Regions from separate parts of the Streptomyces sp. NPDC001068 genome, predicted to be linked through region 4. Evidence: riboswitches for the same ligand, from Rfam matches in the RefSeq annotation. Region 4 holds a riboswitch; each other region holds the start of a gene.
What was found. A riboswitch is a leader RNA that binds a small molecule or an ion and turns the genes downstream of it on or off. The one in region 4 is predicted to bind cyclic di-AMP.

Region 1 (7,571 bases), on a different contig from region 4:
TTCGAGGATCTGGAGGTGGCGGGCGAGCGGACCGTGCCCACCGGCCAGCCGCAGCCGTACCCGGGGACGGGTGTGCACACGCGGTCGGCCGTCCACGCGGACCAGGGTGCGTACGGTGCTGTCGCCCCGGCGCCCGTAGAACACCCAGTCCGCCTCCGGGCAGCGCACGCCGTGACCCGTGCCGCCCGCCACGCTCAGGCCCAGCCCGGGCGCCTCGGCCCGGAGTTCACCGCCCTGCACGGCGACCTCGGCTGCTCCGGCCACGGCCGGCTGCGCCCACAGTTCCCTCGCCACCGCCCGCGCCTCCTCGGTGCCGACGGTGAGCGCGACGACGAACCGTCCGGTGCGGCGCAGGTCGACGCGGCGCAGCAGATCCCTGGCGAGGTCGTAGGGACGCGGCCGCCACAGGTCGTCGACCAGGACGGACAGGCCGAGTTCGGTGTACGGCCCGATGGTGGTGCAGCGGTGCTCGTAGAGGGATAGCACGGCCAGGGCCCGGCGGCCGCCGAGCCGGGCGGGGACCATCCAGGGGACGTCCGGCAGCAGGCTGCGGGCGACGTCCGCGTCCACCGGGTAGCACAGGTGCGCGGCGGAGGAGTCGTAGTAGCGGACGGGCGCGTCGACCGGACCCGCCGAGGTGGGGACGGCGGTCGTGGGGACGGTCAGCAGGGGATGCCCCTGGGGCGGGTGGCCACGGTCCTCGAACCGGTAGACGCGGGTGCGTTCCACCGGACCCCGGTAAGGGGTGAGGGCCTGGTCGACGTCCCGGGTGACCTGCGGGATCACCGTCTCCAGGTGTTCGATGTAGGCGCGGAGCAGGTGGCAGCGCGGGAACTCGGGGTCGGGGCCGGTGTAGTCGGCCCGGTACCGGTTGGGCCGCCCGCCGGGGGCTCCGCCGGCGGCCCGGCCGTCGAGGAGGGGCACGATGTCGTGCCGGTTGGTGATGCCGGCCACCCAGGTGCGCGGGTCGGCGGGCTCCCGGTGGTCGGTCGCCGCGCCGACGGCCACCACGTGCGTGACCCGGTAGGCCCGGCAGAACTCCTCGTCCCGGGCCAGGTTCAGCAGGGCCGTCGCGCCCTCGCCGTGTCCGACCAGGGCCAGGTCGGAGCCGCGCGGGACACCGTGGTCCCGGATCGCCAGCAGGATCGAACGGGTGTAGGGCGAGTCGGCCGTGAACAGGTCGCGCCAGGCGTCGGCGAAGTCCCGCGGGGAGTCGTGACCGGGGCGGCCGGGGGCCGTGCCGGGGGCCTGGACGACGTACCTGAGCACCCCGTCGGGGCCGCGTACCTCCTGGACCAGGACGCGGCCCTCGACACCGACGACGTCCACGTTGCGCAGGAAGCCGAGCAGGGAGCCCTCGGCGGCGATGCCCTCCGCCTCCCGGACGGAGGGTTCGACGGCCTCCACGGCGCACTCCCGCCGGTCCGGGGCACGGGGACGGGCGGTGCCGAGGCCGCGCACCGGGTAGGCCGTCAGCTCCCGGCCCGCGGCCAGCGCCCAGGCGGTCTCGTCGCTGACCGGGTCCTCGCCCAGCAGTCCGCGCACGGCGAGGAGTTCGGCGAGGACCGGGGCCAGTGCGGACAGCGTCCGGCGGGCGTCCCGGTCCTTGAAGAGCGCCCGCAGCGCGCGGACCGCCTCGGAGTCCTGGTCGGCGCCGAGCGCGGCCGTCAGTCTGCGCATGCCCGGGTCCTGGCCGAACTCCGGATGGCCGAGCAGGACCGCGGCGACCCTCAGCCGCAGCGAGGCGACCGCCACCAGCGCGGCCAGGCTCTCCCGGCCGAGCGCCTCCCCCGCCGTGCCGAGCAGACGGCCCAGGCCGCCGGGGGCCACGATCGCCGCACCGCCGAGCCCCTGCCGGTCGGTGAGCGCCCGCAGCAGCGCCCAGCGGGCGGCGTAGCCGGTGCGCGGGCGGTGGTGCGCGGAGACCGTCAGAGCCGGGGCGAACAGGACCGAGCTGGTCCGTGCGCAGACCTCGCGGATGCCTTCGGCGACGTCCACGACGTCCCGCGCGCACTCCCTCAGCAGTTCCTCCGTGGGCGGCCCGGAGGCACGGCTCTGCGCTGCCATCCGACGCTCCCTGGGATCGGCGACATGGCCTGGTCCCATCGTCTGCCCTGGACCCGGTGCGCGCACCTTCGTCCAGGCGGGTGACTGAGGGGGTCGCGCGGAGCGGGTCAGGCGTCGTCAGCGAGGCCGGCCGCGAGGCTCGCGCCCAGTTCCCAGCACGCCTCGACGTCCGCCTTGCCGGGCTCGCCCGTCACCGTGACCGTCGGGGCGGCCCGCCGCCAGCCGAGGCCGGTGGTGAAGGAGTCGAGGGCCCGCAGGGCGCCGGTCACGTCGTTGCCGCCGTGCACGTAGGCGCCGAAGGGCCGGCCCCGTGTCTCGTCCAGGCAGGGGTAGTAGATCTGGTCGAAGAAGTGCTTGAGGGCACCGGAGACGTAACCGAGGTTGGCCGGGGTGCCGAGGAGGTAGCCGTCGGCGGCGAGGACGTCGGAGACCGTGGCGGACAGCGCCGCCCGCCGCACCACCCGGACGCCCTCGATCTCCGGGGCGGTCGCCCCGGAGACCACGGCCTCGAACATGGCCTGGCAGTGCGGCGAGGGGGTGTGATGGACGATCAGCAGGGTGGGCACACGGGCACCCTGCCGTGCCCGGCCCGCCGAGGGCAAGCGGCGGGGGTGCCGGTCACGGCCGGACGGGCGGGGCCCGGCCCTCCGGTCACGGCCGCGCGGGCGGAGCTCGGCCGCACGAGCGGTTCACAGCCGCACGGGCGTGCTCCGGCCGTCCGGTCACGGCCGCATGAGCGGGTCACAACCCCACGGGCGTGCTCCGGCCGTCCGGTCACGGCCGCGCGGGCGGAGCCCGGCCGTACGGGCGGGTCACCACCGCACGGGCGGGGTCCGGTCGTCAGGGGAGGCGGTGCCGATGAGCGGCTCGCCCGGGGAAAGGGCGCTCAGCCCTGTCGTGGCCCTCGATTACAGTGATCCGCCGGACGCCGAAGGGGAGGCATCGGGTGGGGACCCTGGGGAGAACGGCCGTACCGCTCGCACTGGCGGCGGGGCTGCTGGCGGGGTGTGGAGCGTCGGTACGCGCGAGTGACGTGACGGAGTCGGGGCGGGCGTCCTCGGGCGCGGCGCGGAGCGGGGGGACGGTCGGCGCCGCCGGTTCCGGCTGCACGCTGCCGGTCACCTTCGACACCGCCCGCGGCTGGCGGGCGGAGGCCGTCGAGGGCCCGGCCGGGGCCGCCTCCGACGCCCCGGGCGGCGACCTGGCGGAGAGCCTGCTGCGCCAGGGCCCGGTGACCCTGGTCTGCGAGATAGACGCCAAGCCCGCCGGGGCCATCGGGTTCCTGCGGGTGTCGACCGGAAAGCCGGGCCGCGCGGACGCCGGCGCGGTGCTCAGGGCCTTCGTGGCCGCTCAGGCCCACACCGGCGGCGCGCGGTACCGGACCTTCACGTCCGGGGGCCTCGCCGGGGTGCGGGTCGACTACGTCTCCACGAGCGGGCTGTCGGCGGAGAGCAAGCGGGAGTCCGCGCTGGCCGTGGTCACGCCGGACGGGCCCGTCGTCCTGCACCTGGGCGGCCTCGACAGCGAGGAGCACGACGAGATGCTCCCCGCGTTCGAACTCGCCCGGCGGACGCTGCGCACCGCCTGACCCGGGAACGGCGGGTCGGGCGGGCTCGCGTCTCCGCCGGGCCGGGCCCGGCGGAGACGCGACGCGTGCGTCAGGACGACCGCCACCTGGTGCGCCACAGCAGCACGAACCCGGCGGCCAGCAGCAGTCCGCCGAAGACGGCCGGCCACAGGTGGGCGCCCGTCTCGGCGAGATCGCCCTGGACGGCCTGCGGCTCCGTCTGGGGCACGGTGGACGGGGACTCCTGGCCCGCCGGAGCGGCGCCGGCCGCCGTCGCCGTGTCGGCCGGGGCCACGGTCTCGGGCCGGTCGGTCGGCCGGCTGATGACGCCGCCTCCGGTGCCCGAGGACTTCTTGGGCGAAGCGCTCGCGTAGACGTGCGGCAGACCGGTGCCGCCGGAGTCGGTCTTCGTGGCGGACGGCTCCGCCGGGGGCTCGGAGGGCTCGGCGCCCCCGGTCTCGGCTGGCGGTTCGGCCGGGGCCGCCGTGTCGCTCGGTTCGGTGACCGGGCTCGCGGTGTCCGACGGCGGGTCCTGCGGGCTCGCCGACTCGGACGGGTCGGGCTCGGCGCTCTGCGACGGCGGCTGCTCGCCGGCCCCGGCCCCGCAGGTGCGGCCGGAGTTGATGCAGTCGACCATCTTCCGCATCAGGTCCTCGTCGAAGACGTTGATGAAGTCGCCGTGGTCGGTCACCGGCTTGTGGAGCTGCTCGGGGAACGAGTCCACCGCGAACAGCGGGACCGTACGGCCGCCGTCCTGAAGGCTCGGCGCGTCCACGGCGTAGACGATGCGCTGCACCAGCTGCGGGATGGCCTGGAAGCCGTTCGGGCAGCTGCCGTCGGCGGCCTCGAACGCCACGTGGGTGCGGTGGTTGGCGCTGTCGATGTTCCGGCCGTCCCAGCAGCTCTGGAACCTGAACGTGCGCACCACGTCACTGCCCTTGGGGCACAGCGGGTACTTGTCCTTGAGCTGCCGGTCCTCGAAACCGGTGCAGCTCCAGGAGGCGTTGGCGTTGGCCGGGCCGTTGACGAAGGACTTGGCGTCACCGGTGATGATGCGCAGCAGCCGCGGCATCTCGGTGACCTTCGAGGTCGGGTTCCCCTCGAAAGTGAGGGTGACCTCCTTCGCCGTCACGATCTGCCCGGCGTTGCCCTCGGTACCGCCGCCCGGCTTGTCGGCGTCCCGCTCCTGCTTGCCGTTCTGCAGCCGCAGCACCGGCCAGTAGTACGTCGACCTGTCGCCCCGGTCCGCACAGCTGGTGTCGGCCTTCGCGAGGTCGTCGTCGCTGGCGAACGCGTTGTTGGACTGGTTGCCGATGTAGTCGTGGAAGTGGTGGGCGCCGTTGGAGACGCCGGGCGCCACGATCACGTTGTCCGAGTTGAACAGGCCGTTGGCGTTGACCCCGCAGCTGGAGGAGAAGGTGCCGGTGGAGCCGCCGGACCGCTCGGCCGGGTTCGCGACGTTGGGCTGCACACCGGTGATGTCGGCGTAGTCGGCGGCGACCGGGCCGTTGCCGCCCTGCCCTCCGACGCCCGTGCCGGCACTCGCGCTCGCGCTCGCACTCGCGCCCTGGCCCGGTGTCTCACCGCCCTGCGGCGAGGCGGACTGGCCGCCGCCCTGGTCCGAGGAGTGCAGCGTGCACGCCGCGAGGTCGTCGAGGCCCTGGGGCCGGTCCCCCTCGCGGTCGATGGCGTCGGCGATGCGCTGGAGGGACTCGGAGCGCTTCTCCTTCAGCGGCTCCAGGATCGTCCGGTCGGCGGCACCGGGGTCCTGCTGGATCGCCGCCGCCGAGTCCTTGAGCTGCTGGTAGGCGGCCACGATCTGCTGGTCCAGTTGCGCGAGTTCACCGTCGACGTCGGCACGGGCCGCGTCGGGCACGTCGGTCAGACGGCTTCCGACGTCGGGGCAGTAGACGGTGGGCGCGGACAGCACCTGAGCGTTGGCGGTCGCTCCGGACTGGTCCGAACCCCCTTCGGTGGCCGAGGCGTAGACGTTCACCGCGACCAGTGTTCCGCCACCGAGCATCAGGGCGACCGCTGCGAAGGTCGCGCGTTGTGCGCCGGTCGGGCGTCTGCGCCTGTTGGGTCTCAAGGTCGTTCCCCTGCGTGTCGTGGTCGGCCGGGCATGGAAATCCCCCCGCCTGATACGCGGCGCGGCGCCTCCGTGTTCAACCACCCCACGAATTCACGGTGTTCTCATAGGAAGCAGCCCGTGGGACCGCCCGCGGCAGCGCCCCCCGCCGTCGAGCACTACGACGAACATCACAATTACGTATCGGACATTAGCCACTCCAACCTTCACACGAGTGACACAAGTTGGCTAAGTTGACGGGCAGGCCGTTCGGCTCCCCCCGGCGAATCCCGCCGGGCCGCGCGGCCTCCGCCCAATCCGGTGCCCAACGGGGCCTCCCGGAGCCGGGGACCCAACGGAACCACTGGGGTGAATCGGCCGACCGCCTTCTCAGGCAGGGGCCGTAGGGCATGCCTTCCGGATCGACCCGCCCGAACCCGACAGCTAACCCGGTCGGCGGAGTACGGAAGGAGCACGACCCCCATGGCGCCCGAGAGCCGTGACGAGGTTCGACAGCGGATCGACAACCTCTACGACCAGGCCGAGAACGCCACCGGGAACTACAACGCCACGCGCGCGATGAACGGGGGCTCGCGGTCCCGCGGTGTCCCGCTGTTCAAGCGGCCCCGGCGTGACGACCCGGGCCTCGAGAGCATCGCGCGGGAGTGGTTCGACACGGCACGCTCACGGCTCGGGCCGAGCGTCCCCGCTGCGCTGCCGGCCGACCGGCAGCCCGCCCGCCCCGGACCACGCCGGCCCGTCAGCCCGATGGCGGCCGACCTGCTCGGCCAGGTGGAGGGCTCCGGCCCGTCCCGGCCTGAGCTGACCGCGGGACCCTCCGCGAACAGTGACATCGAGGTCGTCCGCGAGCCGGCGGCGCGCCCCGGGCGGGAACTGACGGCCGGGTCCCCCGCGGCCCTGCCGCCCGGCTCGTCCGACGCGCCCAGGGCACTGCCCGCCGCCGCGCCGCGGCGCGCCACGCCCGGCACGTCCAAGACCAGGAGCCAGCTGAAGATCGCCAAGGCGCGGGAGCTGCTGTCGCAGCGCACCGGACAGCGGGCGGTCGCGGCGCTCGAACCGGCCGCGCCCGCCCAGGCCCCGCAGGCGGCACCGGTCGCCCAGGCCCTCTGGACCACGCCCGAGGCCCGGGTCCCGGCGCGGCGGCCGGCTCCCGCCGGGGCGCCGGGACGATACGGCGACACCGGAGCGTCGCCGGAGACGGCCGTGACGGACACCGGGGGCATCCCGATCGTGTCCCCGACGGACACCGGCACCTTCCGGATCATCACCCCGGGCAGCGCACCGTCCCGGCTTCCGGCGGCCCCGCCCGGTTTCCGGGTCATGACGCCGGGCGGCACCGGCGACGTGCCGGCCGCGCCCGCCATGGACACCGCTCCGCCCCCCACCGCGACCCTCGGCGACACCGGTTCCTTCCGGGTCATGACGCCGGGCGCCACCGGCACGTTCCCGATGCCGGACGACACGGGTGCCTTCCCGGCCGCGACCCCGGCGAACACGGAGGCCTTCCCGGCCGGGGTCCCCGCGGACACGGCTGCATTCCAAGCCACGGCCTCCGCGGACATGGGCCCCTTCCAGACCATGGCCCCGGCCGACATGGGTGCCTTCCAGACCATGGCCCCCACCGACATGGGCGCCTTCCAGACCATGGCCCCCACCGACATGGGCGCCTTCCAGACCATGGCCCCCACCGACATGGGCGCCTTCCAGGTCTCCGCGCCCCTCCCGGGCCTGATGGACAACGGCGCGTTCCCGGTCATGGCGCCGGACGCGGCGGCCGCCCATCTCGGGGCGCCGGCGTTCACCGCGGAGGCGCCGTACACCGCCGGCGGCTACGGCATGGCGGCCGGG
Region 2 (7,571 bases), on a different contig from region 4:
TCAGCTTACGGGGCGCCCCGGACAGCACATCTTGTTCGGCGACAGCGGAATCCCGGCTCGACACCCTCCCAGCGTTCTGTACATCCTGTACGTTCCTTACCGAGAGTTCGGCCGCTGAGACAGCTCAGCCGCGAGGAGGGGTACGCCATGACCCGACCGTCCGCCCGCTACGTCCTGCCCGAGTTCACCGAACGCACCCCCGCCGGGCAGCGCACCCTGGATCCGTACGCGAAGCTGCTGGAGGAGCGGATCGTCTTTCTCGGCACACCCGTCGACGAGACCTCCGCCAACGACGTGACGGCGCAGTTCATGCACCTGGAGCACGCCTCGCCGGACCGGGACATCTCGCTGTACATCAACTCCCCGGGCGGCTCGTTCAGCGCGATGACCGCGATCTACGACACCGTCGGGTACGTCACCTGCGACGTGGAGACGATCTGCCTGGGCCAGGCCGGGGCGTCGGCCGCGGTGCTGCTCGCGGCGGGCACCCCGGGCAAACGGTCCATGCTGCCGGGCGCGCGGATCGTGCTCCGGCAGCCGTCGCTGCCGGAACCGGTACAGGGCCGGCCGAGTGATCTGGCCATCCAGGTGGCGGAGTTGGAGCGGACCCGAGCGCTGCTGGAGGAGATGCTCGTCCGGCACACCGGGCGTACCGCCGCCCAGGTCCACCGGGATCTGGAGCGGGACCTCGTACTGGACGCGCCGGCCGCGCTGGCGTACGGGCTGGTGGACCGCGTCGTGCCCAGCCGCAGGAGCATGCTCGGCCTGCCGGACGCGGGGTGAGCGCCCGATGCCGCTGCCGGAGCTGCCACCGCTGCCCGCGCTGACCCGGGCCGAGGGCGAGCTGATCGACCGCTACCTGGACGTCGTCGACCTGCTGGGCCGGATCAACCCGGCACAGAACGAGGACACCTATCGTGGGCTGCGCGCCGCGCAGGCGCTGGTGCGCGCGGCGGCAGAGCTGCGCGACGCGCTCGCCCTGATGCACGGGCGGGGCGAGTCGGAGCTCCACGGGGACACGCTGGCACGCGCTTTGCGGGTGCTCGACGGTGAGCGCCGGACCGCGCGCGTCGTACTCCCGCCCGACTGCGTACGGTGAGGCCCGCCGAAGTCCGGTGCACCACGTCCACCGGCCGACGGGGCCGGAGTTGAAACGACCCAAAGGGGTTACGGCTGTTCGGCGGAGCGTGGCGTGGTTTTACCTGACCGACGAGACCGCTCAGGATGCGCGCGAGAGAGCGCCCGCGAGGGGCTGCGCCGCAGGTCCGGGGCTACGCAGGCCAGTTGACGAATATTCGAACACACCCCTGTCCACCCGAACGGGTGGGTGGTGAGTAACCCCACAAATAACCGGTTCCGTTGGGATTTTCGGACACACGTAGGTGAAGATCCCTGTCTGACGACAAGCCCCCGCCACAGCGGCGGGGCGATCCGGGCGGACGCCGAGTCCTGCCGCCGCCCGGATGACCGGTCGACGGAAGTGGATCGGCAGGAGTGGAGGACCCGAGCACGACGGGTCGCCGGCACGGTCGAAGTCCGACCGGACCGCGCAGCCCTTGGGGTGAAGCCGTGGAAACACGGCCGGGCAACTTCGCCAGCCCGAATCCGACAGGTCATCCTTCACAGGCGGCTGACGAAGGGTTGCGCATGACTGCGCTCAATCGTGTCCCGTCGCTGATGGCACGGGCCGGCACGGCCTCGGCACTCACCATCGCCGCCGTGGGCGGCTCCATCGTGATCCCCGGTGTCGCCTCCGACGCCTCGGCCGCCACGATGGCGACGAAGGCACTTCAGGTCGCGGCCTCGAAGAAGGGCTCGCCCTACAGGTGGGGTGCCACCGGACCGAACCGGTTCGACTGCTCCGGGCTCACGCTGTACTCGTTCAAGAAGGCGGGCAAGAAGCTCCCGCGTACGGCGGCCCAGCAGTACAACAAGACCCGTCACATCTCGGCCGGCAACCGCAAGGCCGGGGACCTGGTCTTCTTCCACTCGGGCTCCAGCGTGTACCACGTCGGCATCTACGCCGGGAAGGGAAAGATCTGGCACGCCCCGAAGACCGGGGACGTGGTGAAGCTCCAGAAGATCTGGACGCGCAGCGTCTGGTACGGCCGGGTCAGCTGACCCGCCCGGAACCACCCCGCGGCCGGCCGGCAGGAACTCAGGGCTACGGTTCCTGTTGGCCGGCCGCGGTGACCGTGCCGGCCGGGACGGCCCAGGGCAGCTCGATGAAGACGGTCTTCCCGCCCTCCCGGGTGGGACGCACCCGGAGCCTGCCACCGCACTCCGCGGTGAGCCAGCGGATGATGACCATGCCGCGCCCGTTGTCCTGCTGGACCGCGGCCGGGAGTCTCTTGGGGAAGCGCGGGTGGCTGTCCGTGACGCCGATGCGCAGCCGTTCGTCACGGTCGAGGACGAGGTCCACCGTGAAGGTGGGGGACTGCCCGAAGGTGTGCTGCACCGCGTTGGTGGCGAGCTCGGAGACGATGAGGCGGATGGTGTCCGCGGTCTCCGTCCGGGGTGACAGCCCCCATTCCGCGAGGGTGCCAAGCGCGTAGGAACGGGCCGTGGACACCGAGGCGGGATCGCTCGGCAGAGTGATGGATGCTTCCAGGTGGTCTGCCATGGCGACGTCGTCCCTTTCCCACGGGACCGTGGTCCGACACGGTGCGGATGGTTCGAGTACGGTCCCGGACTGGTGCTTCTTCGCCAGACTGCCATTACCGGGGCGGCCAGGGGAGCGATCCACCAAGATATGCATATATCTGTCGCTCGATGCGGTGAACTCTGCGACCTCAGAGCGTATTTGGGTGACCCGGAAGGAGTAAGGAGTAGCCCATGCAGAACGGTCCCGCGGTGCGCCGCCGGAAACTCGGCGCCGAGCTGCGCACACTGCGCACCGGCGCCGGCCTCACGAGCGGCGAGGCCGCCCGCCTGGTGGGCTGGCATCAGTCGAAGGTGAGCCGGATCGAAACCGGCGCCAGTGGTGTGAAACCGGCCGATGTGCGGTTACTCCTCGACGCCTACGGTGTGGCCGAGGAACAACTGCGCGAGTTGCTGCTGGTGTTGGCGGGGTCGGAGGACACCGCCGGGCGGCACCACTGGTGGCACGCCTATCGCGGGGTCCTGCCGCCCACCTATCGCGATTTCATCAGCCTGGAGTCGCAGGCCCGCGCCATGCGCACGCTGGAGACCTCCGTCGTGCCGGGGCTGCTGCAGACCCCGGAGTACGCGCGCGCCGTGACCCGGGCGGCCGTCGACGGGCTCGACGACGAGGCGCTGGACGCCCTCGTGAAGGTGCGTCTGGCCAGGCAGGACGTGCTGCGAAACCATCCGCCGCTGGAGCTGAGCGCGGTGCTGGACGAGGCCGTGCTGCGCCGGGAGGTGGGCGGCCCGGGGGTGATGGCGCGTCAGCTGGAGCGGCTGGCGGCGGCGGCCCGGCTGCCCCAGGTACGGCTCCAGGTGCTGCCGTTCTCGGCCGGAGCGCATATCGGCATCACCGGGCCTTTCGTAATCTTCTCATTTCCGAGCACTTCTGATCTGGACGTGGTTGTTCTCGACCAGTTGACGAGTAGCCTCTACCTCGAACGGAAAGAAGACCTCCAGTCCTACACGGAGGCCTTCAACTCCCTTCAGATGCACGCCCTTTCACCCGAGGACTCGTTGGATTACATCGCCGGGATAGGTGACGGCGCGTAAGGAGGCACCATGACTGCACTGCCTCGGAACGTACCTTCAAGTGCTGATCTGCACGGACTGCGGTGGCTGCGCAGCAGCTACAGCACCGGAGCGAACAACTGCGTGGAGACGGCACGGCCGCGCTCCGGTCGGCTGACCGGACTGCTCGCGGTGCGCGACTCCAAGGATCCGGCCGGACCCGCGCTGCTCTTCTCCCCCGGGAGCTGGGCGGGTTTCGTGTCGGCGCTCACCGGCTGATCGGACCGTGACCGACTCCGTATCCGCATTCCGGTCAGGACCCGGCCGTGTCACGCCGACTCATGGTCGTGTCTGACCGATCACCTGTACAGCGCGTTCGATCTCGGCCCCGGAGAGGTCCGCACGGGCGGTGAGCCTGAGCCGTGACACGCCGTCCGGCACGGACGGCGGACGGAAACAGCCCACGGCCAGGCCTGCCGTACGGCAGTCGGCCGCCCACCGCACGGCCCCCTCCGGGGACGGGGCCCGCACGGAGACCACCGCGGCGTCCGGACGCACCGCTTCCAGGCCCGCGGCGGTCAGCCGTGCGTGCAGTTCCGCGGCCACCGCGCGGGCCCGCCCCGCCCGTTCGGGCTCGCGGCGCAGCAGCCGCAGCGCCGCCAGCGCCGCTCCCGCCGCGGCCGGGGCCAGGCCGGTGTCGAAGATGAAGGTGCGGGCCGCGTTCACCAGATGGTCGATCACCCGGGCCGGACCGAGCACGGCCCCGCCCTGGCTGCCCAGCGACTTGGACAGGGTCACCGTGACCACCACGTCGTCGGCTCCGGCGAGCCCGGCCGCCCGCGGCGCGCCCCGCCCGCCGTCCCCGAGCACCCCGAGCCCGTGCGCGTCGTCCACGAGCAGCCCGGCGCCGTGCTCCCGGCAGGCTTCGGCCAGCGCGGCCAGCGGCGCCGCGTCGCCGTCCACGGAGAACACCGTGTCGCAGACGACGACCGCCGGCCCGTCGTGCGTCCCGAGCGCCTTGCGCACGGCGTCCGGGGCGCAGTGCCCCACGACCTGGGTGGTACCCCGGGCCAGCCGGCAGCCGTCGATGAGCGAGGCGTGGTTGAGGGCGTCGGAGACGATCAGGGAGCCGTGCGGCCCGAGGGTGGTTACGGCGGCCAGGTTGGCCGCGTAGCCGGAGGAGAAGACCAGGGCCGCCTCGAACCCGCAGAATTCGGCCAGCTCGCGCTCCAGCTCGGTGTGGAGCTCGGTGGTACCGGTGACCAGCCGCGAGCCGGTGGAGCCGCCGCCCCAGGTCCGGGCCGCCGCCGCCGCGCCCTCGGTCACCTCGGGGTGGTGCGCGAGGCCCAGGTAGTCGTTGCCCGCCAGATCCAGCAGCGGGGAGTCGGCGGGGCGGGGGCGCAGGGTCCGTACCAGTCCGGCGCGGCGGCGGAGTTCCGCCTGTCCGTCGATCCAGCCGAACGCCATGGCCCCTCCGGTACGTGTGTAGGCGGTGTTTCTTTGTAGGCAGTGGACAGACCCTAGCGGGCTCACCACTCACCCACTGTGTGGCAATACCCACACGTCGAACTGACAGGGTTGTGCAAACTCTCCTTGGCCAGGAGCGGCCCCGTAGTACAGGATCGGCTCTCATGGACCTGCTGAACACGCTGGTGGACAAGGGGCTTCGGCGCGAGCTGCCGACCCGCGAGGAAGCGCTCGCCGTGCTGGCGACCTCCGACGACGACGTGCTCGACGTGGTGGCCGCGGCCGGCAAGGTGCGCCGGCAGTGGTTCGGCCGGCGCGTGAAACTCAACTACCTGGTCAACCTCAAGTCGGGCCTGTGCCCCGAGGACTGCTCCTACTGCTCGCAGCGGCTCGGCTCCACGACCGGGATCCTCAAGTACAGCTGGCTGAAACCCGACGAGGCCTCCAAGGCGGCCGCCGCCGGTCTGGCCGGGGGCGCCAAGCGGGTCTGCCTGGTCGCCAGCGGACGCGGTCCGACCGACCGCGACGTGGACCGGGTGGCCGGCACCATCAAGGCGATCAAGGAGCAGAACGAGGGCGTCGAGGTGTGCGCCTGCCTCGGCCTGCTCTCCGACGGCCAGGCCGAGCGGCTGCGCGCGGCGGGCGCGGACGCCTACAACCACAACCTCAACACGTCCGAGGGAACGTACGGGGAGATCACCACCACGCACACGTACGCCGATCGGGTGGACACGGTCAACAAGGCGCACGCGGCCGGTCTGTCGGCCTGCTCCGGTCTGATCGCCGGGATGGGTGAGACCGACGAGGACCTGGTCGACGTGGTCTTCTCGCTGCGCGAGCTGGACCCGGACTCGGTGCCGGTCAACTTCCTGATCCCGGTCGAGGGCACCCCGCTGGCCAAGGAGTGGAACCTCACCCCGCAGCGCTGCCTGCGGATCCTCGCGATGGTCCGGTTCGTCTGCCCGGACGTCGAGGTCCGGATCGCCGGCGGCCGCGAGGTGCACCTGCGGACCATGCAGCCCCTCGCGCTGCACCTGGCCAACTCGATCTTCCTCGGCGACTACCTGACCACCGAGGGCCAGGCCGGCCAGGCCGACCTGGAGATGATCGCGGACGCCGGGTTCGTGGTCGAGGGCGCCGACGAGGTGACACTGCCGAAGCACCGGGCCGACGTCGCGGCCGGGGGCTGCGGGTCGCATGCCGAGGCCGGGTGCGGGTCCCACGCGGAGGCCGGGTGCGGGTCGCACGCGGAGGCCGAGTGCGGGTCGGGGGTCTGCGGCTCCCACGCGGACGCCGCCGCTCCCGCGGAGGCCGCCGCTCACGTGAACGAGCCGCGCACCGACCTGGTCGCCGTCCGCCGCCGGGGTGCCGGAACGGACCTCGCGCCCAATGCCTGACCTGGGCGTCCCCGAGCTGCTGGAGCTGGACCGGCGGCACGTCTGGCATCCGTACGGACCGATGCCGGGCGTGGCCGAACCGCTGGTCGTGGAGTCGGCGAGCGGGGTCAGACTGCGGCTCGCGGACGGCTCGGGCGAACTGGTCGACGGCATGTCCTCCTGGTGGTCGGCGATCCACGGCTACCGCCACCCGGTGCTCGACGGGGCCGCGCGCGACCAGCTCGGCCGGATGAGCCACGTGATGTTCGGCGGGCTCACCCACGAGCCCGCGGTACGCCTGGCGAAGCTCCTTGTCGACATGTCGCCGGACGGTCTCGAGCACGTCTTCCTCGCCGACTCCGGGTCGGTGTCGGTCGAGGTCGCGGTCAAGATGTGCCTGCAGTACTGGCGTTCGCTCGGCCGTCCCGGCAAGCGGCGCCTGCTGACCTGGCGCGGCGGCTACCACGGCGACACCTGGCAGCCCATGTCGGTGTGCGACCCCGAGGGCGGGATGCACGAACTCTGGTCGGGGGCGCTGCCCCGCCAGGTCTTCGCGGACGCGCCGCCGGCGGAGTACGACGAGTCCTACGCCGACCACCTGCGCTCGCTGATCGAACGGCACGCGGACGAACTGGCCGCGGTGATCGTCGAGCCGGTGGTGCAGGGCGCGGGCGGGATGCGGTTCCACTCCCCCGCCTATCTGCGGGTGCTGCGCGAGGCGTGCGACACACACGGCGTACTGCTGGTGTTCGACGAGATCGCGACCGGTTTCGGCCGTACGGGCACGCTGTTCGCGGCGGACCAGGCGGCCGTCACCCCCGACGTGATGTGCGTGGGCAAGGCGCTGACCGGCGGCTATCTGACGATGGCCGCGACCCTGTGCACGTCCCGGGTGGCCGAGGGCATCTCGCGCGGCGAGGTGCCGGTGCTGGCCCACGGACCGACGTTCATGGGCAACCCTTTGGCCGCGGCGGTGGCCTGCGCCTCGCTCGGGCTGCTGCTGGGCCAGGACTGGCAGGCGGAGGTCAAGCGGATCGAGACGGGCCTGCGGGACGGCCTGGCACCGGCCCGGGA
Region 3 (7,571 bases), on a different contig from region 4:
GAGGTCCAGGGCGTGCTCGATGTCCGCCCGCATGGCGGCGATCTCCGCCTCGGAGGGCGGGTCGGCGACCCGCCCCTCGTGCACCAGGTGCCGCTCGGTCATCCGCACACAGCCGACGTCCACGGACCGCGCGGCCCGCACCTGCCCGTCCCCGACGACGAACTCGGTGGAGCCGCCGCCGATGTCCACGACGAGGAACGGCCTGTCGAGGTCGCCCACCCGTCGCCCACCACCCTCGATCGAAGGGCGCTCCGCGCCCCCTTGGTTTTGCCCCGCCAGCTCCCGCGTGGCACCCGTGAAGGAGAACTCGGCCTCCTGGTCGCCGCTGATGACCTCCGGCTCGACGCCGAGGATGTCCAGCACACCGCGGACGAAGTCGTCCCGGTTCTCGGCGTCCCGGGAGGCGGAGGTGGCCACGAACCGCAGCCGCTCGGCGCCGTACTCCTTGATGACCGCCGCGTACTCCCGGCAGGCGGCGAAGGTCCGCTCCAGCGCCTCCGGCGCGAGCCGTCCGGTCCGGTCGACCCCCTGCCCGAGCCGTACGATCACCATCCGCCGGTCCAGGTCGACGAGTTCACCCGTCTCCGGGTCGGCGTCGGCGACGAGCAGCCGGATGGAGTTGGTACCGCAATCGATCGCGGCGACGCGGGTCATGGCTGGTGTTTCCTCACTCTGTAGGTGACCTTGTGGCGGACCGGGCGGCGACGGTCAGCCGTCGGCGGAGGGCACCACGCACGCCCCCTTGGCCCACCACTCGGGCAGCATGGCGATCGCCTCGTCGCCCAGCGGGTTCACACCTGGTCCCGCGGCCAGCGAGTGGGCCACCAGCACGTGCAGGCACTTCACCCGGTCCGGCATCCCGCCGGCGCTCGGGAAGCCCGTCAGCTCCTCGATCTCGTCCCGGCGCCGGATGTAGTCCTCGTGCGCGGCCCGGTACGCCGCCGCCAGCTCCGGATCGCTCTCCAGCCGGGCCGTCATCTCCTTCATCACGCCGTTGGCCTCCAGGGTGCCGATGGCGGAGGCCGCCTTCGGGCACGTGAGGTAGTACAGCGTCGGGAACGGCGTGCCGTCCGGCAGCCGCGGCGCGGTCTCCACGACGTCCGGCTGCCCGCACAGGCAGCGGTGCGCGATCGCCCGCAGCCCGCGCGGTGGCCGCCCGAGCTGCTGCTTGAAGGCCTCGACGTCGGCGTCGGTCGGCTCGGTGCGCGGAGTGGAGGGCGGAGGCGTTTGCATGACTGTGTTCTGCGTGGCTTTCTGTCGGTTCACTGGTCGGACGCGTCGGACTTGTCGACGCCGTCCCAGACGTTCGCGTACCAGGGCCGGTCGGCCGCCCCGAGGTAGGCGTGTGCCTGCTTGGCGGCATTGGGGTCGATGACGATGTAGCCCGTCTCCCCCGGCATCACGTAGTGCAGCCGCAGCCGGATCTGCTGCTCGGCGTACGCGTCGTCCTGCCACCGCGCCTTGACGTCCCGCAGCTGCTCGACCCGCTGCCGGGCCCGCTGCTGCTGACGTTGCAGGTCGGAGATCTCGGCGCGCTGGGAGACGTACTGCCGCATCGGGTAGGCGAGCGCGACGATCATCGTGCACAGCACGATCGCGAGCAGCGCGGCACGGCCGGTGAGCCGGGAGCGGCGGGCCTGCCGTTTGGTCTGGGAGCGGTAGACCCGGGCCGCCGTCTGCTCGCCGAGCAGCTTCAGCCTGGTCGCGGTGGAGAACCGGTCCCGGTCCCTCACGGCCATGTCCCCGCCTCCCGTTCACACGCGCGTACGTCCCCGCACACGGTACGGGACCGGTACGGGGACGTACGTACGACTGGCGCAGCCTTGACCCTTAACGGGTCAGCGACCCCTGACGGATCGGTGGCCCCGCGCGGGTCAGCCCTTGAAGCGCGGGAAGGCGCTGCGGCCGGCGTACACCGCGGCGTCGTCGAGGATCTCCTCGATGCGCAGCAGCTGGTTGTACTTGGCGACGCGCTCGGAGCGGGCCGGGGCGCCGGTCTTGATCTGGCCGCAGTTGGTGGCGACGGCGAGGTCGGCGATGGTGACGTCCTCGGTCTCGCCGGAGCGGTGGGACATCATGCACTTGAAGCCGTTGCGCTGAGCCAGCTCGACGGCGTCCAGGGTCTCGGTGAGCGAACCGATCTGGTTCACCTTCACCAGCAGGGCGTTGGCGGCGCCGTCCTCGATGCCGCGGGCCAGGCGCTCCGGGTTGGTGACGAACAGGTCGTCGCCGACGATCTGGACCTTGTCACCGAGCTTGTCGGTGAGGACCTTCCAGCCGGCCCAGTCGTCCTCGAACAGCGGGTCCTCGATGGAGACCAGCGGGTAGGAGGCGACGAGTTCCTCGTAGTACTCGGTCATCTCGGCGGCCGAGCGGGACTTGCCCTCGAACTCGTACTTGCCGTCCTTGTAGAACTCGGACGCGGCGACGTCGAGCGCGAGCGCGATCTGCTCACCGGGGACGTAACCGGCCTGCTTGATCGCCTCCAGGATGAGGTCGAGCGCGGCGCGGTTGGACTCCAGGTTCGGGGCGAAGCCGCCCTCGTCGCCGAGACCGGTGGACAGGCCCTTGTTCTTCAGGACCTTCTTCAGGGTGTGGTAGACCTCGGCGCCCCAGCGCAGCGCCTCGGAGAAGGACTCCGCGCCGATCGGGGCGATCATGAACTCCTGGATGTCCACGTTGGAGTCCGCGTGCGAGCCGCCGTTGAGGATGTTCATCATCGGCACGGGCAGCAGGTGCGCGTTGGGGCCGCCCAGGTAGCGGAACAGCGGCAGGTCGCTGGCCTCGGAGGCGGCGTGCGCGACGGCGAGGGAGACGCCGAGGATGGCGTTGGCGCCGAGCGAGCCCTTGTTGTCGGTGGCGTCCAGGTCGAACATGGCCTGGTCGATCAGGCGCTGCTCGGTGGCGTCGTAGCCGACGAGCTCCGGGCCGATCTGCTCGATCACGGCGAGCACGGCCTTCTCGACGCCCTTGCCGAGGTAGCGGTTGGGGTCGCCGTCACGGAGCTCGATGGCCTCGAAGGCGCCGGTGGAGGCGCCGGAGGGAACGGCGGCACGACCCGTGCTGCCGTCGTCGAGGCCGACCTCGACCTCGACCGTGGGGTTGCCTCGGGAGTCCAGGATTTCCCGGGCTACGACGACGTCGATGGACGGCACGAGCATCTCCTTCTTGGGATGTGACGCTGGTTGTGCGGGCGCACGCGGGCCTTGTCGGCCCTTGCTCAGCCTTGCGACTAGAGCCTATCCGCCCCGGGCCCGTCAGCCGGCCGACCGACCGGCCCGTGGACACACAGACGGTACTCATTGTTCATGTGCGGAACAAAGGGGGGTCCGATGAAGAACGGAAGAAGAGCGGGTCACGAAGAGGAACCCCGCTCCGGTGCGTACGGGGGAAAACGCACCGGAGCGGGGTTCCGTGGGGGGACGGGGGTGGTCCTCACGTGGCTCCCGCCGGACGGGCCACGGTTGCGCGGGGGCTGCGGTGCAGCCGGGTTCTACTTCAGGTGCAGCTGCTGGCCCGGGTAGATGAAGTCGGCGTCGTCGACGATGTCCTTGTTCAGCTTGAACAGCGCCTGCCAGCCGCCCTTGACCTTGTGCTTCACGGCGATCGTGCTGAGCGAGTCGCCCTTGACGACCTTGTACTCGCCGTCGCCCTTCTTGACCTTCTTGCCGGTCGGGGTGGTGACCGTCTTCTTGGCGGCCGGACGCTCGGCGGAGCGGGAGGCGGTCCGGGTGTCGCTCGAGCGGGTGGCGGTGCCGCTGCTCGACGAGCCGCTGGAGCCGGAGCCCCCGGTGGAGGCGCCGGACAGACCCGTGCCGCAGACCGGCCAGGCACCCTTGCCCTGCGCGGCGAGGACCTTCTCGGCGATCTCGATCTGCTGCGCCTTGCTCGCCTGGTTGGCCTGCGCGGCGTACTGCGTGCCGCCGTACGCGGCCCAGGTGGAGGCGGAGAACTGCAGCCCGCCGAAGTAGCCGTTGCCGGTGTTGATGGCCCAGTTGCCACCGGACTCGCACTGGGCGACGGCGTCCCACTCGGAGGCGGTGGCGGCGGAGGCGGTGCCCGAGGCCATCAGCGGAGCGGCGATGGCGACACCGGTGACGCCGGCGAGCGCGGCGGCACGGGTGGCCATGGACGGACGACGGTGCTTGCCCTTGCCGGAAAACAGCATGGAGGATCCCCTCACCGACGCCTGCGAGGTGAGCTGTCGGGTTCGGGCCGAATGAGTTGCCCGGCCGCGCACCTCACGGTGCGCGGCTTCACCCCGAGCCGGACACGGCGGTCTCAACCACCGGTCCCGGCACCTACCTTGGGTCCCCCGCTCCTGCCTACGGCGCTTGACGCGACGACTGTTCCCGGGTGGCCACTGGCAGGACTCGGCGTTGCGGCGGCCGGGGCTCGTGGTGACGAGCGGCCTCGACCGTAAACAGGCGATCAGGTGAATTTCAAAGATGATCAGGGCTTCTGAGACTCATCCCACACTTTCCCCAAATCGGACATTTACCGTCCAAGCAGGGCGAGTTGAGGGGTCCGCCCCTGTCGCCATCAGTCCGTTTCGCCACTGAGTTTCAGGGTCTGACCGGGGGCGATGTCATCCGCGTCGGCACCGATGTCCGCCTTGTTGGCGGCATACAGCGCGCGCCACCCGCCGTCCAGGCCAAGGGAGTCGGCGATGGAGGCGAGCGTGTCGCCGTCCCGGACGGTGTACGTGCCCGCACCCGGCGAGGCATGCCGGCCGGCGGAGGCGGCACTCTGACCGTTTGTCACGTTTTCGTCCGCCGAGGTGCCGCGGTGCTTGCCGCCGCCGGTGACGGCTCCGGTGTCGACCAGATCCCAAGAGCTGCCCGTCTGCCACGAATTGTCCGAGTCGTCGGATTCGGGCACTACGGGGCTCTCGCTGGCCTTTGCGGTATCAGACGCCTTGGATTCCGACTTGTCCTTCTTCGTGGAACCCGCGGCGGAGTCCTTGCCGGAGTCGTCGCTCGCGCTCGGAGACGGGGTGGCGGAGCCGGAGTCCGTGTCACCCGAGCTGTCGTCCGAGGTGCTGGAGGAGCCGGAGGAGCCGGAGTCCAACGAACCGGACGAAGTGGTCGAATTCGACAGTCCCGAGGAGGAATCGGAGGAGCCGGACACGTCGTCCGATCCGTCGAGGCCCGTGTCGACGTTCACCGAGGCGTCGTCCGAGGACAGCCCGGCGAGCAGGGCACAGGTCCGCCAGGGCTTGGTGCCCTGGTCGGCGAGGATCTTCTCGGCGACGGCGATCTGCTGCGAACGGCTCGCCTGGTCCGGCGTGCCGGCGTACTCCTGGCCGCCGTAGTGGTCCCAGTCCTCCTGGGACATCTGCAGGCCGCCGTAGTAGCCGGTGCCCGCGTCCATGCTCCAGGAGCCGCCGCTCTCGCATTCGGCCACCCGGTCCCAGGTGTTTCCGTCGGCCGCGCTGGCGCTCGCCGCGCCGAGGAGCGGAATGGCGATGGCCGAGCCGGTCACGCCGGCCGCGACGAGGAGAGCCGGAGCCTGACGGGGGCGACGGTGACGACCGTTCCCGGAGAGCATGCGGAGACCTTTCGAGCGACAGCGGTGACCGGCGCGACGGGTCCTGCCGGCGCGCCGCACTGATGGGTGAACGTATAGGCAGACGATCACTTGTCACAAGTTAGTGCCGCGCAGATCACGTGAAGATCACATAGTTGAACGCTCGTCATCTTTGCCCCGTGGGAGGGGCCGGCCGCGCCGGCGGGCTCATCGCGCGCCGGGGGTGAACGTCACGGGAAGCGTGCGCAGGCCGCGCATGATGAGCCCGCCACGCCAGCGCAACTCACCCTCGCCAACCGCCAGTTGGAGGTCGGGGAGACGGGTGAGGAGGGTGCCCAGCGCGCTCTGGCCCTCCAGGCGGGCGAGCGGGGCGCCGAGGCAGTAGTGGATGCCGTGGCCGTACCCGAGATGCGGATTGTCCCGCCGTGCCAGATCGAGCGTGTCCGGCTCGCCGAACCGCTCCGGGTCCCGGTCCGCGGCGGCCAGTACGACGAGGACCGGGTCGCCGGAGGCGACCCGCTGCCCGCCGATGTCGAGCGACTCGGTGGCGAACCGCCAGGTGGCCAGCTCCACCGGCCCGTCGTAGCGCAGGAGTTCCTCCACACCGGTCTCCAGCAGGCCGCGCTCGCCGGCGGCCAGCGAGACCTGCAGGCGGCGGCGCTGTTCCGGGTGGGTCAGCAGGGCGTACGTGCCGTTCCCGATGAGGTTGACCGTCGTCTCGAATCCGGCGAACAGCAGGATGAAGGCCATCGCCGCGGCCTCGTTCTCGGTGAGGTGCTCACCGTGGTCGGACGCGCGGATGAGCCCCGAGATGAGGTCCTCGCCGGGGACCGGCTCGGCGGACAGCGCCTCCCGCTTGCGGTGGATCAGCTCGGCCAGGTATCCGCGCATCTTCTTCACGGAGCGCGCCACCCCGCCCCGTGGTCCTCCCCCGTGGCGGATCATCATCCCGGCCCAGTTCCGGAATTCGTCCTGGTCCTCGCGCGGGACGCCGAGCAGGTCGCAGATGGCGTAGATGGGCAGCGGGAAGGCGAACTCGTGGATGAGGTCGGCCTCACCCCGGTCCGCGAACCCGTCGATCAGCCGGTCGGTCAGCTCCTGCACCCGGGGCGCGAACTCGGCCACCCGGCGCGGCGTGAACGCCTTGCTGACCAGCCGGCGCAGCCGGGTGTGGTCCGGCGGGTCGATGTTCAGCAGGTGGGTCATCAGCTCGGCCTTGCGCTCACCGGGGATCCCGGTCTTCCCCTTCGCGTGCGCGGGCTCGTCGTGATGCGCCGGGTTCTTGGACAACCGGGGGTCGGCGAGGGCCTGCCTCGCGTCGGCGTAGCGGGTGACCAGCCAGGCCTCGACCCCGCTGGGGAGCCGGGTGCGGTGCACGGGCGCGTGCTCCCGCAGCCAGGCGTAGGCGGGGTACGGGTCGGCGGCGAACTCCCAGGTGAAGAGTTCGGGGGCGGTGCTGTCGGCGGGGGTGGGCTGGTTGGTCACCCGCTGACGGTATCCGGCGGCCCGGGTCACCGGACCAGGGTGCCGTCCGTCTCCGCGCCGGGGGTTGCCGGGCCGGGCCACCGTCCGTCTCCGCGAGGGTGTCCGCCCGCGAGGGGGCGACGGGTTCGCGAGGGTGCCCGCCCGCGAGGGCGACGGGTCCGCGTCCTGGGCGCGGGGCCGCGAGGGCGACGGGTTCGCGAGGGTGTCCGCCCAAGGGGGCGACGGGTCCGCGTCCTGGGCGCGGGGCCGCCGTCTAGGCGTCCACCCCTTCCGCGGCCCTCACCGCGTCCCGGTACACGCGGGCCGCCGCCCGCAGGGCCGCCTCCGGGTCGGTTCCCTCCGCCTCCGCGCGGGCGGCGAGCGCGAGCAGTTCGTATCCGATGCCCGGCCCCTGCGGCAGCGGCACCTCCAGCCCGGCCGTCCGCACCCGGGAGGCGAGCTTGGACGCCAGCGCCAGACCGGGCTGTGCGAGGGGCACGCCGTCCGTCACCGACGCGCGCCGCTTCTCGATCGCCTTCGTGCGCAGCCAGTGCTCCTTGACCTCCTCGGGTGTCGAG
Region 4 (7,571 bases):
AGAGCGGCTCGAGTACCTCGCGGTGCGCGGGCACGGTCACCCAGGCGGTCAGGGCGCGCCGTACGTCCGACCAGGTGGTGCGGCCGGCGGCCAGCAGCGGGTTGAGGGTCGGGCGGGCCAGGAGCGTGGCGTAGGGGGAGCCGAGCGCGAGAGCCGCGGCACCGGCGTCGAGTACGTGGTCGCCGAGGCGGACGCCAACCCTCCGTTCCGTGCTCTCGGGGGTCGAGAACACGCCGTACGGAAGGTTGTGCGGGCCGAAGGGGTCACCCTCGGGGACCTCGAAGGGGGGCAAGGGGGGCATGGGGTGGCTGCCTCGCTCTCATCCGTGCCGCGCCGGGCCGACTGTGTGGTGACGTCGCTGTGGCATCGGGCGGCAGTCCATGTGGTCGCGCCACACGTTACGTGTGAGTTGGCTGTCGTGGCAGTGTCTAAAGAGTTCGCAATGTCCCGATAAGCCTTGTCGGAGGGTTCAATTCCGGCTTAGCGTCCTTTGGGGGACACGGCCGGGATGGGTCCGGTCCGTAGGGGGGACACGTGGGGGGACCCGTGGCCAGGAATTCCGTCGGCATGCCGCTCGACGCGGACCGCGACGTGCCGGGCCTGATCGTCAAGTTCGGCGACTATCCGCTGCATCACGGCGGGGTCGGCGCGATACGCAGTCTGGGCCGCCTTGGCGTTCCCATGTACGCGATCACGGAGGACGCCTACACGCCCGCGGCCTCCTCCCGCTACCTCGAACGGGCGTTCGTGTGGCCGACCACGGGTGCCGAGGAACCGGACCACCTGGTCGAGGGACTGCTGCGCGTCGGCCGCCGCATCGGACGTCCGACCGTGCTGATCCCGACCGACGAGGAGGCCGCGGTCCTGATCGCCGAACACCAGGACGCGCTCGGCGACCGTTTCCTCTTCCCCCGGGTGGAGCCGGCGCTGCCACGCCGGCTCGCCAGCAAGCAGGGGCTGCACGAACTGTGCCTGGAACACGGGATCCCCAGTCCGGCCGCCGCCTTTCCGCAGTCCTACGACGACATCGTCGACTTCGCGGAGAAGGCCCGGTTCCCCGTCGTCGCGAAGAACCGCGAGGCGTTCGTCCGGCGCAGCCGGCCCGCCGTCAACGGCACGACGAGGATTGCCACCCCCGAGGGACTCCTCACTCTCGCGCGTGCGTGGGGCACCCGTCCGGGTGTCATCCTCCAGGAGTACCTGCCGAGGGAGGACGCCGAGGACTGGATCGTGCACGCCTACTTCGACGCCGACTCGAACCCGGGCGCCCTGTTCACCGGCGTCAAGGTGCGCTCGTGGCCGCCGCACGCGGGCATGACGGCCAACGCGTACGTCGTCGACAACCCGGAACTCGCCGACCTCGCCGCGCGTTTCATCAAACAGATCGGCTTCACCGGCGTCATCGACCTGGACCTGCGTTTCGACCGCCGCGACGGGCGGTACAAGCTGCTCGACTTCAACCCGCGCATGGGCGCCCAGTTCCGGCTCTTCGAGAGCGAGTCGGGCGTGGACGTGGTCCGTGCCATGCACCTGGACCTGACCGGGCGGCGGGTCCCGGAGGGGGAGCAGCGCGCCGGCCACCGGTACGTCGTGGAGAACATCGACGTACCCGCCCTCCTCGCCTATCGCCGCAGCGGGTACACGACACCGCACGCGCCCGGCCGGCCGAGCGGCACCGAGCTGGCCTGGTTCGCCGGAGACGACCCGCTGCCGTTCGTCACGATGCTCGCCCGCTTCGTGCGCCCGGGCGCGAAGCACCTCTATCAGCTCTGGCGCACCAACCGCCGGGGCTCCGGCACCTCCGCGAAGTAGGCACCGCGCCGGGCCCGCGCGGGCCCTCGCGCCCACGCCGGCCCCCGGTCCGGCAACACCGCCACGGCGGAAGCCATTTGAGGCCGAAACGCACAGTGAGTCTCAGGGGCGCGCTGTCCGTATTCTCTGATCATGGTCGCACCCACCCCGTACGCACTGATCGCCACCGACCTGGACGGCACGCTGCTGCGCGCCGACGACACCCTCTCGGAACGGTCGCTCGCCGCCATCGCACGGGCCGGCCGCTCGGGAGCCCGGCATCTGGTGGTGACCGGTCGGCCCGCGCCGAGAGTGCGCCCCCTGCTGGACGACCTCGGCTGCAGGGGACTCGCGGTCTGCGGGCAGGGCGCCCAGTTGTACGACGCGGGCGCGGACCGGCTGCTGTGGTCGGTCACCCTGGACCGGGAGCTGGCGGAGACCGCCCTCGGGAAGATCGAGGCCGAGGTGGGGCAGGTGTACGCGGCGGTCGACCAGGACGGCGTGGACGGGCTCACGCTCATCGAGCCCGGCTACCGGATGCCCCACCCCACGCTGCCGGCGCTTCGCGTCGGCGGACGCGACGACCTGTGGTGCGAGCCCATCAGCAAGGTGCTGCTGCGCCACCACACCCTGTCCGACGACGAACTGGCGGCGACCGCGCGCGCGGTGGTGGGGTCGCTGGCGACGGTCACCATGTCGGGGCCGGGGACGGTCGAGCTGCAGCCGTGCGGGGTTACCAAGGCGACCGGGCTGGCTCTGGCCGCCGACCACCTGGGGCTGAGTGCCGAACAGGCCATCGCCTTCGGCGACATGCCCAACGACATCCCCATGTTCGACTGGGCGGCCTACGGGGTGGCCATGGCCAACGCCCACCCCGAACTCAAGGCGGTCGCCGACGAGATCACCTCGTCGAACGAGGACGACGGCATCGCCGTCGTCCTCGAAAGACTCTTTCACTGATGGTGCGGTGCGGTACCGCGCACTGCGGTGCGGTGCGGTCAGTACGCGCCGTGCACGTTGTCGATGGAGCCGTACCGCGCGGCCGCGTAGTTGCAGGCGGCGGTGATGTTCGCGACCGGGTCGTAGACGTCGAAGGACGTGCCGGCCACGTGGTAGGTCTTGAACGTCGGGTCGATCACCTGGAGCAGCCCCTTGGAGGGGATGCCGGCGACCGCGTTGGAGTCCCAGAGGTTGATGGCCTGCGGGTTGCCGGAGGACTCACGCATCACGTTGCGGTAGATGCCGTCGTACGTACCCGGGATCTTCATTTCGGCCATGATCGCGAGGGACTCGCGGATCCAGCCGTCGAGGTTGTTCGGGTATCCGGCGAGAGTCTTCGAGGCGGTGGAGCTGCTGGAAGTGGCGGCGGAGGCCGTGGTCGCCCCGATGAGCGGGAGGGCGAGAACGGCGACACCGGTACCGACGATGGTGGCGAAGGTGAAGCTGCGGACCATGCGGTTACGGCGGGGACGGCGGTGCTGAGCGTCAGCAGACATGTCGTGGTTCCTCTCCGTCGCCTGCGGGGTGAGCTGTCGGGTTCGGGCTCGGGGAGTGCCCGGTCGTCCCGCCCTGCGGCGAGGCGACTTCACCCCTGGCCGTTCCGGTACGACCTCCGTCGGTGACGTCGGCCGCCCGGTCGGGCGACTTACCTGGTTCCCCCGCTCCTGCCGTGCGAATGGACTCGTTTGATGGGGCACGACGGGCGGCGGCAGGATTCGGCGTCCACCCGGTGAGCCGGAACGTATGCGAGAGCACATGTCCGAAACAAGCACCTGATTCACACAACACACCCATTGACCTTGATCTGAGGCGTATGAGGTGCTTGATCCTTTGCTGTTGCCAAGCATCAACTCGCCTACGGGGAAAGGGCGGAAGGGGTGTCTTGCCCGCTTTGTGGCACTCCGGGCCACGTGACCCACTTCACGAAGTGGCAATTGCGGCGAATCGGACAAGAGGGATTCTTTGCAGGCCCCTTTCCGAGGCTCGGGGGAATAGGTCCGCGCCGCCATTTGTATGGATTGCCTCGCCCGGATCGGCGGAGTGGCGCGCACCACAGGCAATTCCGAGAATTGTCTGAATTGCCCTATAAGACGGAATCGCATGCGACGGGCGGCGCGCGAGGGGTCGGCCGGCTTCGACGGGTGGCGGAGGGGGTACCTCCGGGCAGGTGATGTCCATCGGAGCGCGGCTCGGCCTCCCGGTTCGGGGCAAGTGCGCACACTTCGGTCTAAGTCATCGGATGTTCAGTCGTATCGCCTGATCAAAGACATAGTGGTCGTGATCCGATAGTGCCCGGGGTGTAACGGTGGGCGCCCTCGGTGATCGAAACCTGACCGGATACGCTGACTTGAGTGCTGGCAGCGACCTATCGACAAACCGCGTAATCACCAGTGGACACCAGCAGACAGGAGACCCCTCGTGACCGTCGGGCCGTTCGGGCTGAGCGTGCGGGACCAGGCTCTGGAAGCCGATGTCCAGGCCGGATTGACGGCTGTCGAGGAGGGCTTGCTAGAAGCCACCAAAAGTGAGGTCCCGTTCATCACGGAGGCCGCGCAGCACCTCGTGCGGGCCGGCGGGAAGCGGTTCCGGCCACTGCTGGTGATGCTGGCCGCGCAGTTCGGTGACCCGTACGCGCCGGGCGTCGTGCCGTCGGCCGTGGTGGTCGAACTGACCCATCTCGCCACGCTGTACCACGACGACGTCATGGACGAGGCGGCCGTACGGCGCGGGGTCGACAGCGCCAACACCCGCTGGGGCAACTCCGTCGCCGTCCTGACCGGTGACTTCCTCTTCGCCCGTGCCTCGCAGATCCTCGCCGATCTCGGACCCGAGGCGGTGCGGGTCCAGGCCCTCGCGTTCGAACGGTTGGTGACGGGCCAGATCCTGGAGACGGCGGGTCCCTCCGACGGGCGTGACCCGGTCGACCACTACCTCGACGTGCTGGGCGGCAAGACCGGCTCGCTGGTGGCGGTCTCCTGCCGCTTCGGCGCGATGATGTCCGGCGCCGACGAGACGGTCGTGGACGTCCTCACCCAGTACGGCGAGCGTCTCGGCGTCGCCTTCCAGCTCGCCGACGACGTCCTGGACATCGCCTCCGACTCCCACGAGTCCGGCAAGACCCCGGGGACCGATCTGCGCGAGGGCGTCCCCACGCTTCCGGTGCTGCGGCTGCGGGAGCGGGCGGCGCGACTGGGGCTGGCCGAGGACCTCGCCCTGTGCGAGCTGCTGGACTCCGACCTCACGGACGACGCGCGGCACGCGGAGGCCCTGACGGCGCTGCGGGCGCACCCGGCCCTGGAGCAGGCGCGCCGGGACACGGTCCGGTACGCGGAGGAGGCCCGGGCCGCCCTGGCGCCGCTGGTGGAGTGCGACGCCAAGGCGGCACTCCTGGAGCTGTGCGACGCGGTGGTGCACCGGGCGGGTTAGCTCCGCCGCGTGTGGCGCGGGTCGTACTGCCGAGATCCTGTGCCGGAACGCCGCCGGCGGCGCCACGCGGGCCGGCCCCTGCGTCGCGAGCGCCGTCGTGCCGTCGTCAGCGCCCCCCGGCCGGCCGCCCGTTCGTGCGGCAGCGCGGAGCGAACGGAGTACGTGACGGAAAGTGACCGGAGGTGTCTTCCCCGCACGACCCCTACGGGTCGGGGAGGCGCCTCCGCCCTTGTGTCATACCGCAGTCGTACGCGGAGTTGGCTCCCGGGTCTGACGCTTGAGACGCGCGGATTTGGTGAGATGGAGACCACGGAAATCACCACCACTCACCGATTCGGGTGAGAATGGCGGCTCAGGGTGGGAAACGTGCGAGCACAGCCGCCGCCGACGACGGAGGTAAGGCACACATGGCACCGTACGGAACCGAGGACAGCACGGGGGCCGCGCAGGCCGACGACGAGCTGCGCGCCGAGCGGCGGCGCAAGGCCACGCGCTACGTCGTCCCGGTCGCGGTCATGGGGGTGGCCGCGGCCACGATCGGCCTGGTACCGGCACTCGCCGACTCCGGCGACCCCGACCTGCCGAAGATCACGGCACAGGAACTCATCAACAAGATCGCCAACTCGGACGTGCAGCAGCTGTCCGGCACCGTGAAGATCAGCACCGACCTCGGCCTGCCCGACCTCGGCGGCCTGGAGAACGGCCTGCTGTCCGGCGCGGCCCAGGGCGGCGACGGCTCGTCCGCCGACCCGTCGACCAAGCTCACCGAACTCGCCTCCGGCACGCACACGCTGCGCGTGGCCGCCGACGGCCCCGAGAAGCAGAAGGTGTCGCTGCTGGAGAGCGGCGCCGAGTACAGCCTCATCCACAACGGCACCGATGTGTGGGGCTACGACAGCAAGTCCAACGAGGTCTACCACTCCACGGACGCCGACTCCGACTCCGGCAAGGCCGGCCGGAACGAAGCCCCGGCCACGCCCAAGGACTTCGCCGACGAGGTCCTCAAGTCGGTCGACGACACCACCTCGGTGAAGGTCGACGGCACCGCCCAGGTCGCCGGCCGTGACGCCTACCGGCTGGTCGTCAAGCCGAAGCAGTCCGGCACGACGGTCGGCGCGATCAGCATCGCGGTGGACGCGAAGACCGGCACCCCGCTGAAGTTCACGCTGACCCCGTCGAGCGGCGGCGCGGCCGTGATCGACGCCGGGTACACCCAGGTCAGCTTCGCCCGGCCGGCCGCCTCGACCTTCGACTTCACCCCGCCCAAGGGCGCCAAGGTCACCGAGGACGACAGCCTCGACAAGGCGCACAAGGCGAACGGCGCGGAGAAGGACGACAAGGGCGACCGGATCACCAGGGCGCCCGGCCACGGCACCCCCGAGGAGCTCGGCAAGAACGGCTTCGACGTCCTCGGCAAGGGCTGGAACTCCATCGCCGTCATCGACTCCGGTGACAAGGGCGGCCTGCCCAGCGGCTCCGCCTCCGGCGGCGGTGACCTGGGCGGCTTCCTCGGCTCGCTCGGCGACCCGGTCTCCGGCAAGTTCGGCAAGGGCACGGTCTTCTCCACCCGCCTGATCAACGCCCTGATGACGGACGACGGCAAGGTGTACGTCGGGGCGGTCGACAAGGCGTCGCTGGTGAAGGCGGCGAACGCGGGGTAACAGGGAGCGGGGCGAGCCCCCACCGCCCTGTGCCGCACGGCCCGGTGCCGCACCGGGCCGTGCCCCACGGCCCCGTGCCGCACGACGAACAGAGGGAGCCGATGGACCGACCGTCCGCCACCCAGCGTGAGCCGGAGGACCGGGGTCCGGACGACCCGGGGCGCGACGGCCCGGGCCAGGACGACCCCGGCCGGGCCGACCCGGCCCGCGCGGGCGTCATCGACACGCGCGGCCTCACCAAGCGCTACCGCGGCGGACAGCTCGCCGTGGACGGTCTCGACCTGACCGTCCCGGCGGGCAGCGTCTTCGGCTTCCTCGGTCCGAACGGCTCCGGCAAGACCACCACCATCCGCATGCTGATGGGCCTGATCGCACCCACCTCGGGCACGGCCCGGGTCCTGGGCCGCCCGATGCCGCGCGCCTCCCGCGAGGTACTGCCCCAGGTCGGGGCGCTCATCGAGGGCCCTGCCCTGTACGGCTTCCTCTCCGGCCGCGACAACCTGCTGCGGTACGACGCCGCCGACCCGACCGCCGACCCGCGCACCCGGCGCGCCCGCGTCGAGGCCGCGCTGGACCGGGTGGGACTGACGGCGGCGGCCGCGAAGAAGGCCAAGGCCTACTCCCTGGGCATGAAGCAGCGCCTGGGGCTGGCCGCGGCGCTGCTCCAGCCCCGCAGGCTGCTGGTCCTGGACG

Region 1: linked by a shared signal. The riboswitch ahead of ACFY3I_RS08250 (NlpC/P60 family protein) and the one ahead of ACFY3I_RS27500 (transglycosylase SLT domain-containing protein) in region 4 are both predicted to bind cyclic di-AMP.
Region 2: linked by a shared signal. The riboswitch ahead of ACFY3I_RS33650 (C40 family peptidase) and the one ahead of ACFY3I_RS27500 (transglycosylase SLT domain-containing protein) in region 4 are both predicted to bind cyclic di-AMP.
Region 3: linked by a shared signal. The riboswitch ahead of ACFY3I_RS37625 (transglycosylase family protein) and the one ahead of ACFY3I_RS27500 (transglycosylase SLT domain-containing protein) in region 4 are both predicted to bind cyclic di-AMP.

The regions. Positions count from the first base shown of each region.
Region 1 is NZ_JBIAYD010000002.1:698,243-705,813, forward strand. Features, by position in the region: gene ACFY3I_RS08230 (acetoacetate decarboxylase family protein) at 1-2,067, opposite strand, end outside; gene ACFY3I_RS08235 (flavodoxin family protein) at 2,175-2,633, opposite strand; gene ACFY3I_RS08240 (lipoprotein) at 3,014-3,655, shown strand; gene ACFY3I_RS08245 (DUF1996 domain-containing protein) at 3,726-5,657, opposite strand; cyclic di-AMP (ydaO/yuaA leader) riboswitch at 6,003-6,177, shown strand; gene ACFY3I_RS08250 (NlpC/P60 family protein) at 6,186-7,571, shown strand, end outside.
Region 2 is NZ_JBIAYD010000013.1:186,403-193,973, reverse strand. Features, by position in the region: gene ACFY3I_RS33660 (ATP-dependent Clp protease proteolytic subunit) at 148-783, shown strand; gene ACFY3I_RS33655 (hypothetical protein) at 791-1,099, shown strand; cyclic di-AMP (ydaO/yuaA leader) riboswitch at 1,431-1,644, shown strand; gene ACFY3I_RS33650 (C40 family peptidase) at 1,648-2,121, shown strand; gene ACFY3I_RS33645 (ATP-binding protein) at 2,165-2,623, opposite strand; gene ACFY3I_RS33640 (helix-turn-helix domain-containing protein) at 2,836-3,696, shown strand; gene ACFY3I_RS33635 (DUF397 domain-containing protein) at 3,706-3,933, shown strand; gene ACFY3I_RS33630 (8-amino-7-oxononanoate synthase) at 3,994-5,121, opposite strand; gene bioB (biotin synthase BioB) at 5,286-6,518, shown strand; gene ACFY3I_RS33620 (adenosylmethionine--8-amino-7-oxononanoate transaminase) at 6,511-7,571, shown strand, end outside.
Region 3 is NZ_JBIAYD010000017.1:37,222-44,792, reverse strand. Features, by position in the region: gene ACFY3I_RS37645 (exopolyphosphatase) at 1-654, opposite strand, end outside; gene ACFY3I_RS37640 (DUF501 domain-containing protein) at 709-1,233, opposite strand; gene ACFY3I_RS37635 (septum formation initiator family protein) at 1,263-1,739, opposite strand; gene eno (phosphopyruvate hydratase) at 1,875-3,161, opposite strand; gene ACFY3I_RS37625 (transglycosylase family protein) at 3,494-4,168, opposite strand; cyclic di-AMP (ydaO/yuaA leader) riboswitch at 4,172-4,343, opposite strand; gene ACFY3I_RS37620 (transglycosylase family protein) at 4,543-5,550, opposite strand; gene ACFY3I_RS37615 (cytochrome P450) at 5,737-7,014, opposite strand; gene ACFY3I_RS37610 (nucleoside triphosphate pyrophosphohydrolase) at 7,268-7,571, opposite strand, start outside.
Region 4 is NZ_JBIAYD010000010.1:156,966-164,536, forward strand. Features, by position in the region: gene fahA (fumarylacetoacetase) at 1-292, opposite strand, end outside; gene ACFY3I_RS27490 (ATP-grasp domain-containing protein) at 568-1,812, shown strand; gene ACFY3I_RS27495 (HAD family hydrolase) at 1,945-2,751, shown strand; gene ACFY3I_RS27500 (transglycosylase SLT domain-containing protein) at 2,790-3,287, opposite strand; cyclic di-AMP (ydaO/yuaA leader) riboswitch at 3,293-3,483, opposite strand; gene ACFY3I_RS27505 (polyprenyl synthetase family protein) at 4,210-5,217, shown strand; gene ACFY3I_RS27510 (outer membrane lipoprotein carrier protein LolA) at 5,625-6,878, shown strand; gene ACFY3I_RS27515 (ABC transporter ATP-binding protein) at 6,980-7,571, shown strand, end outside.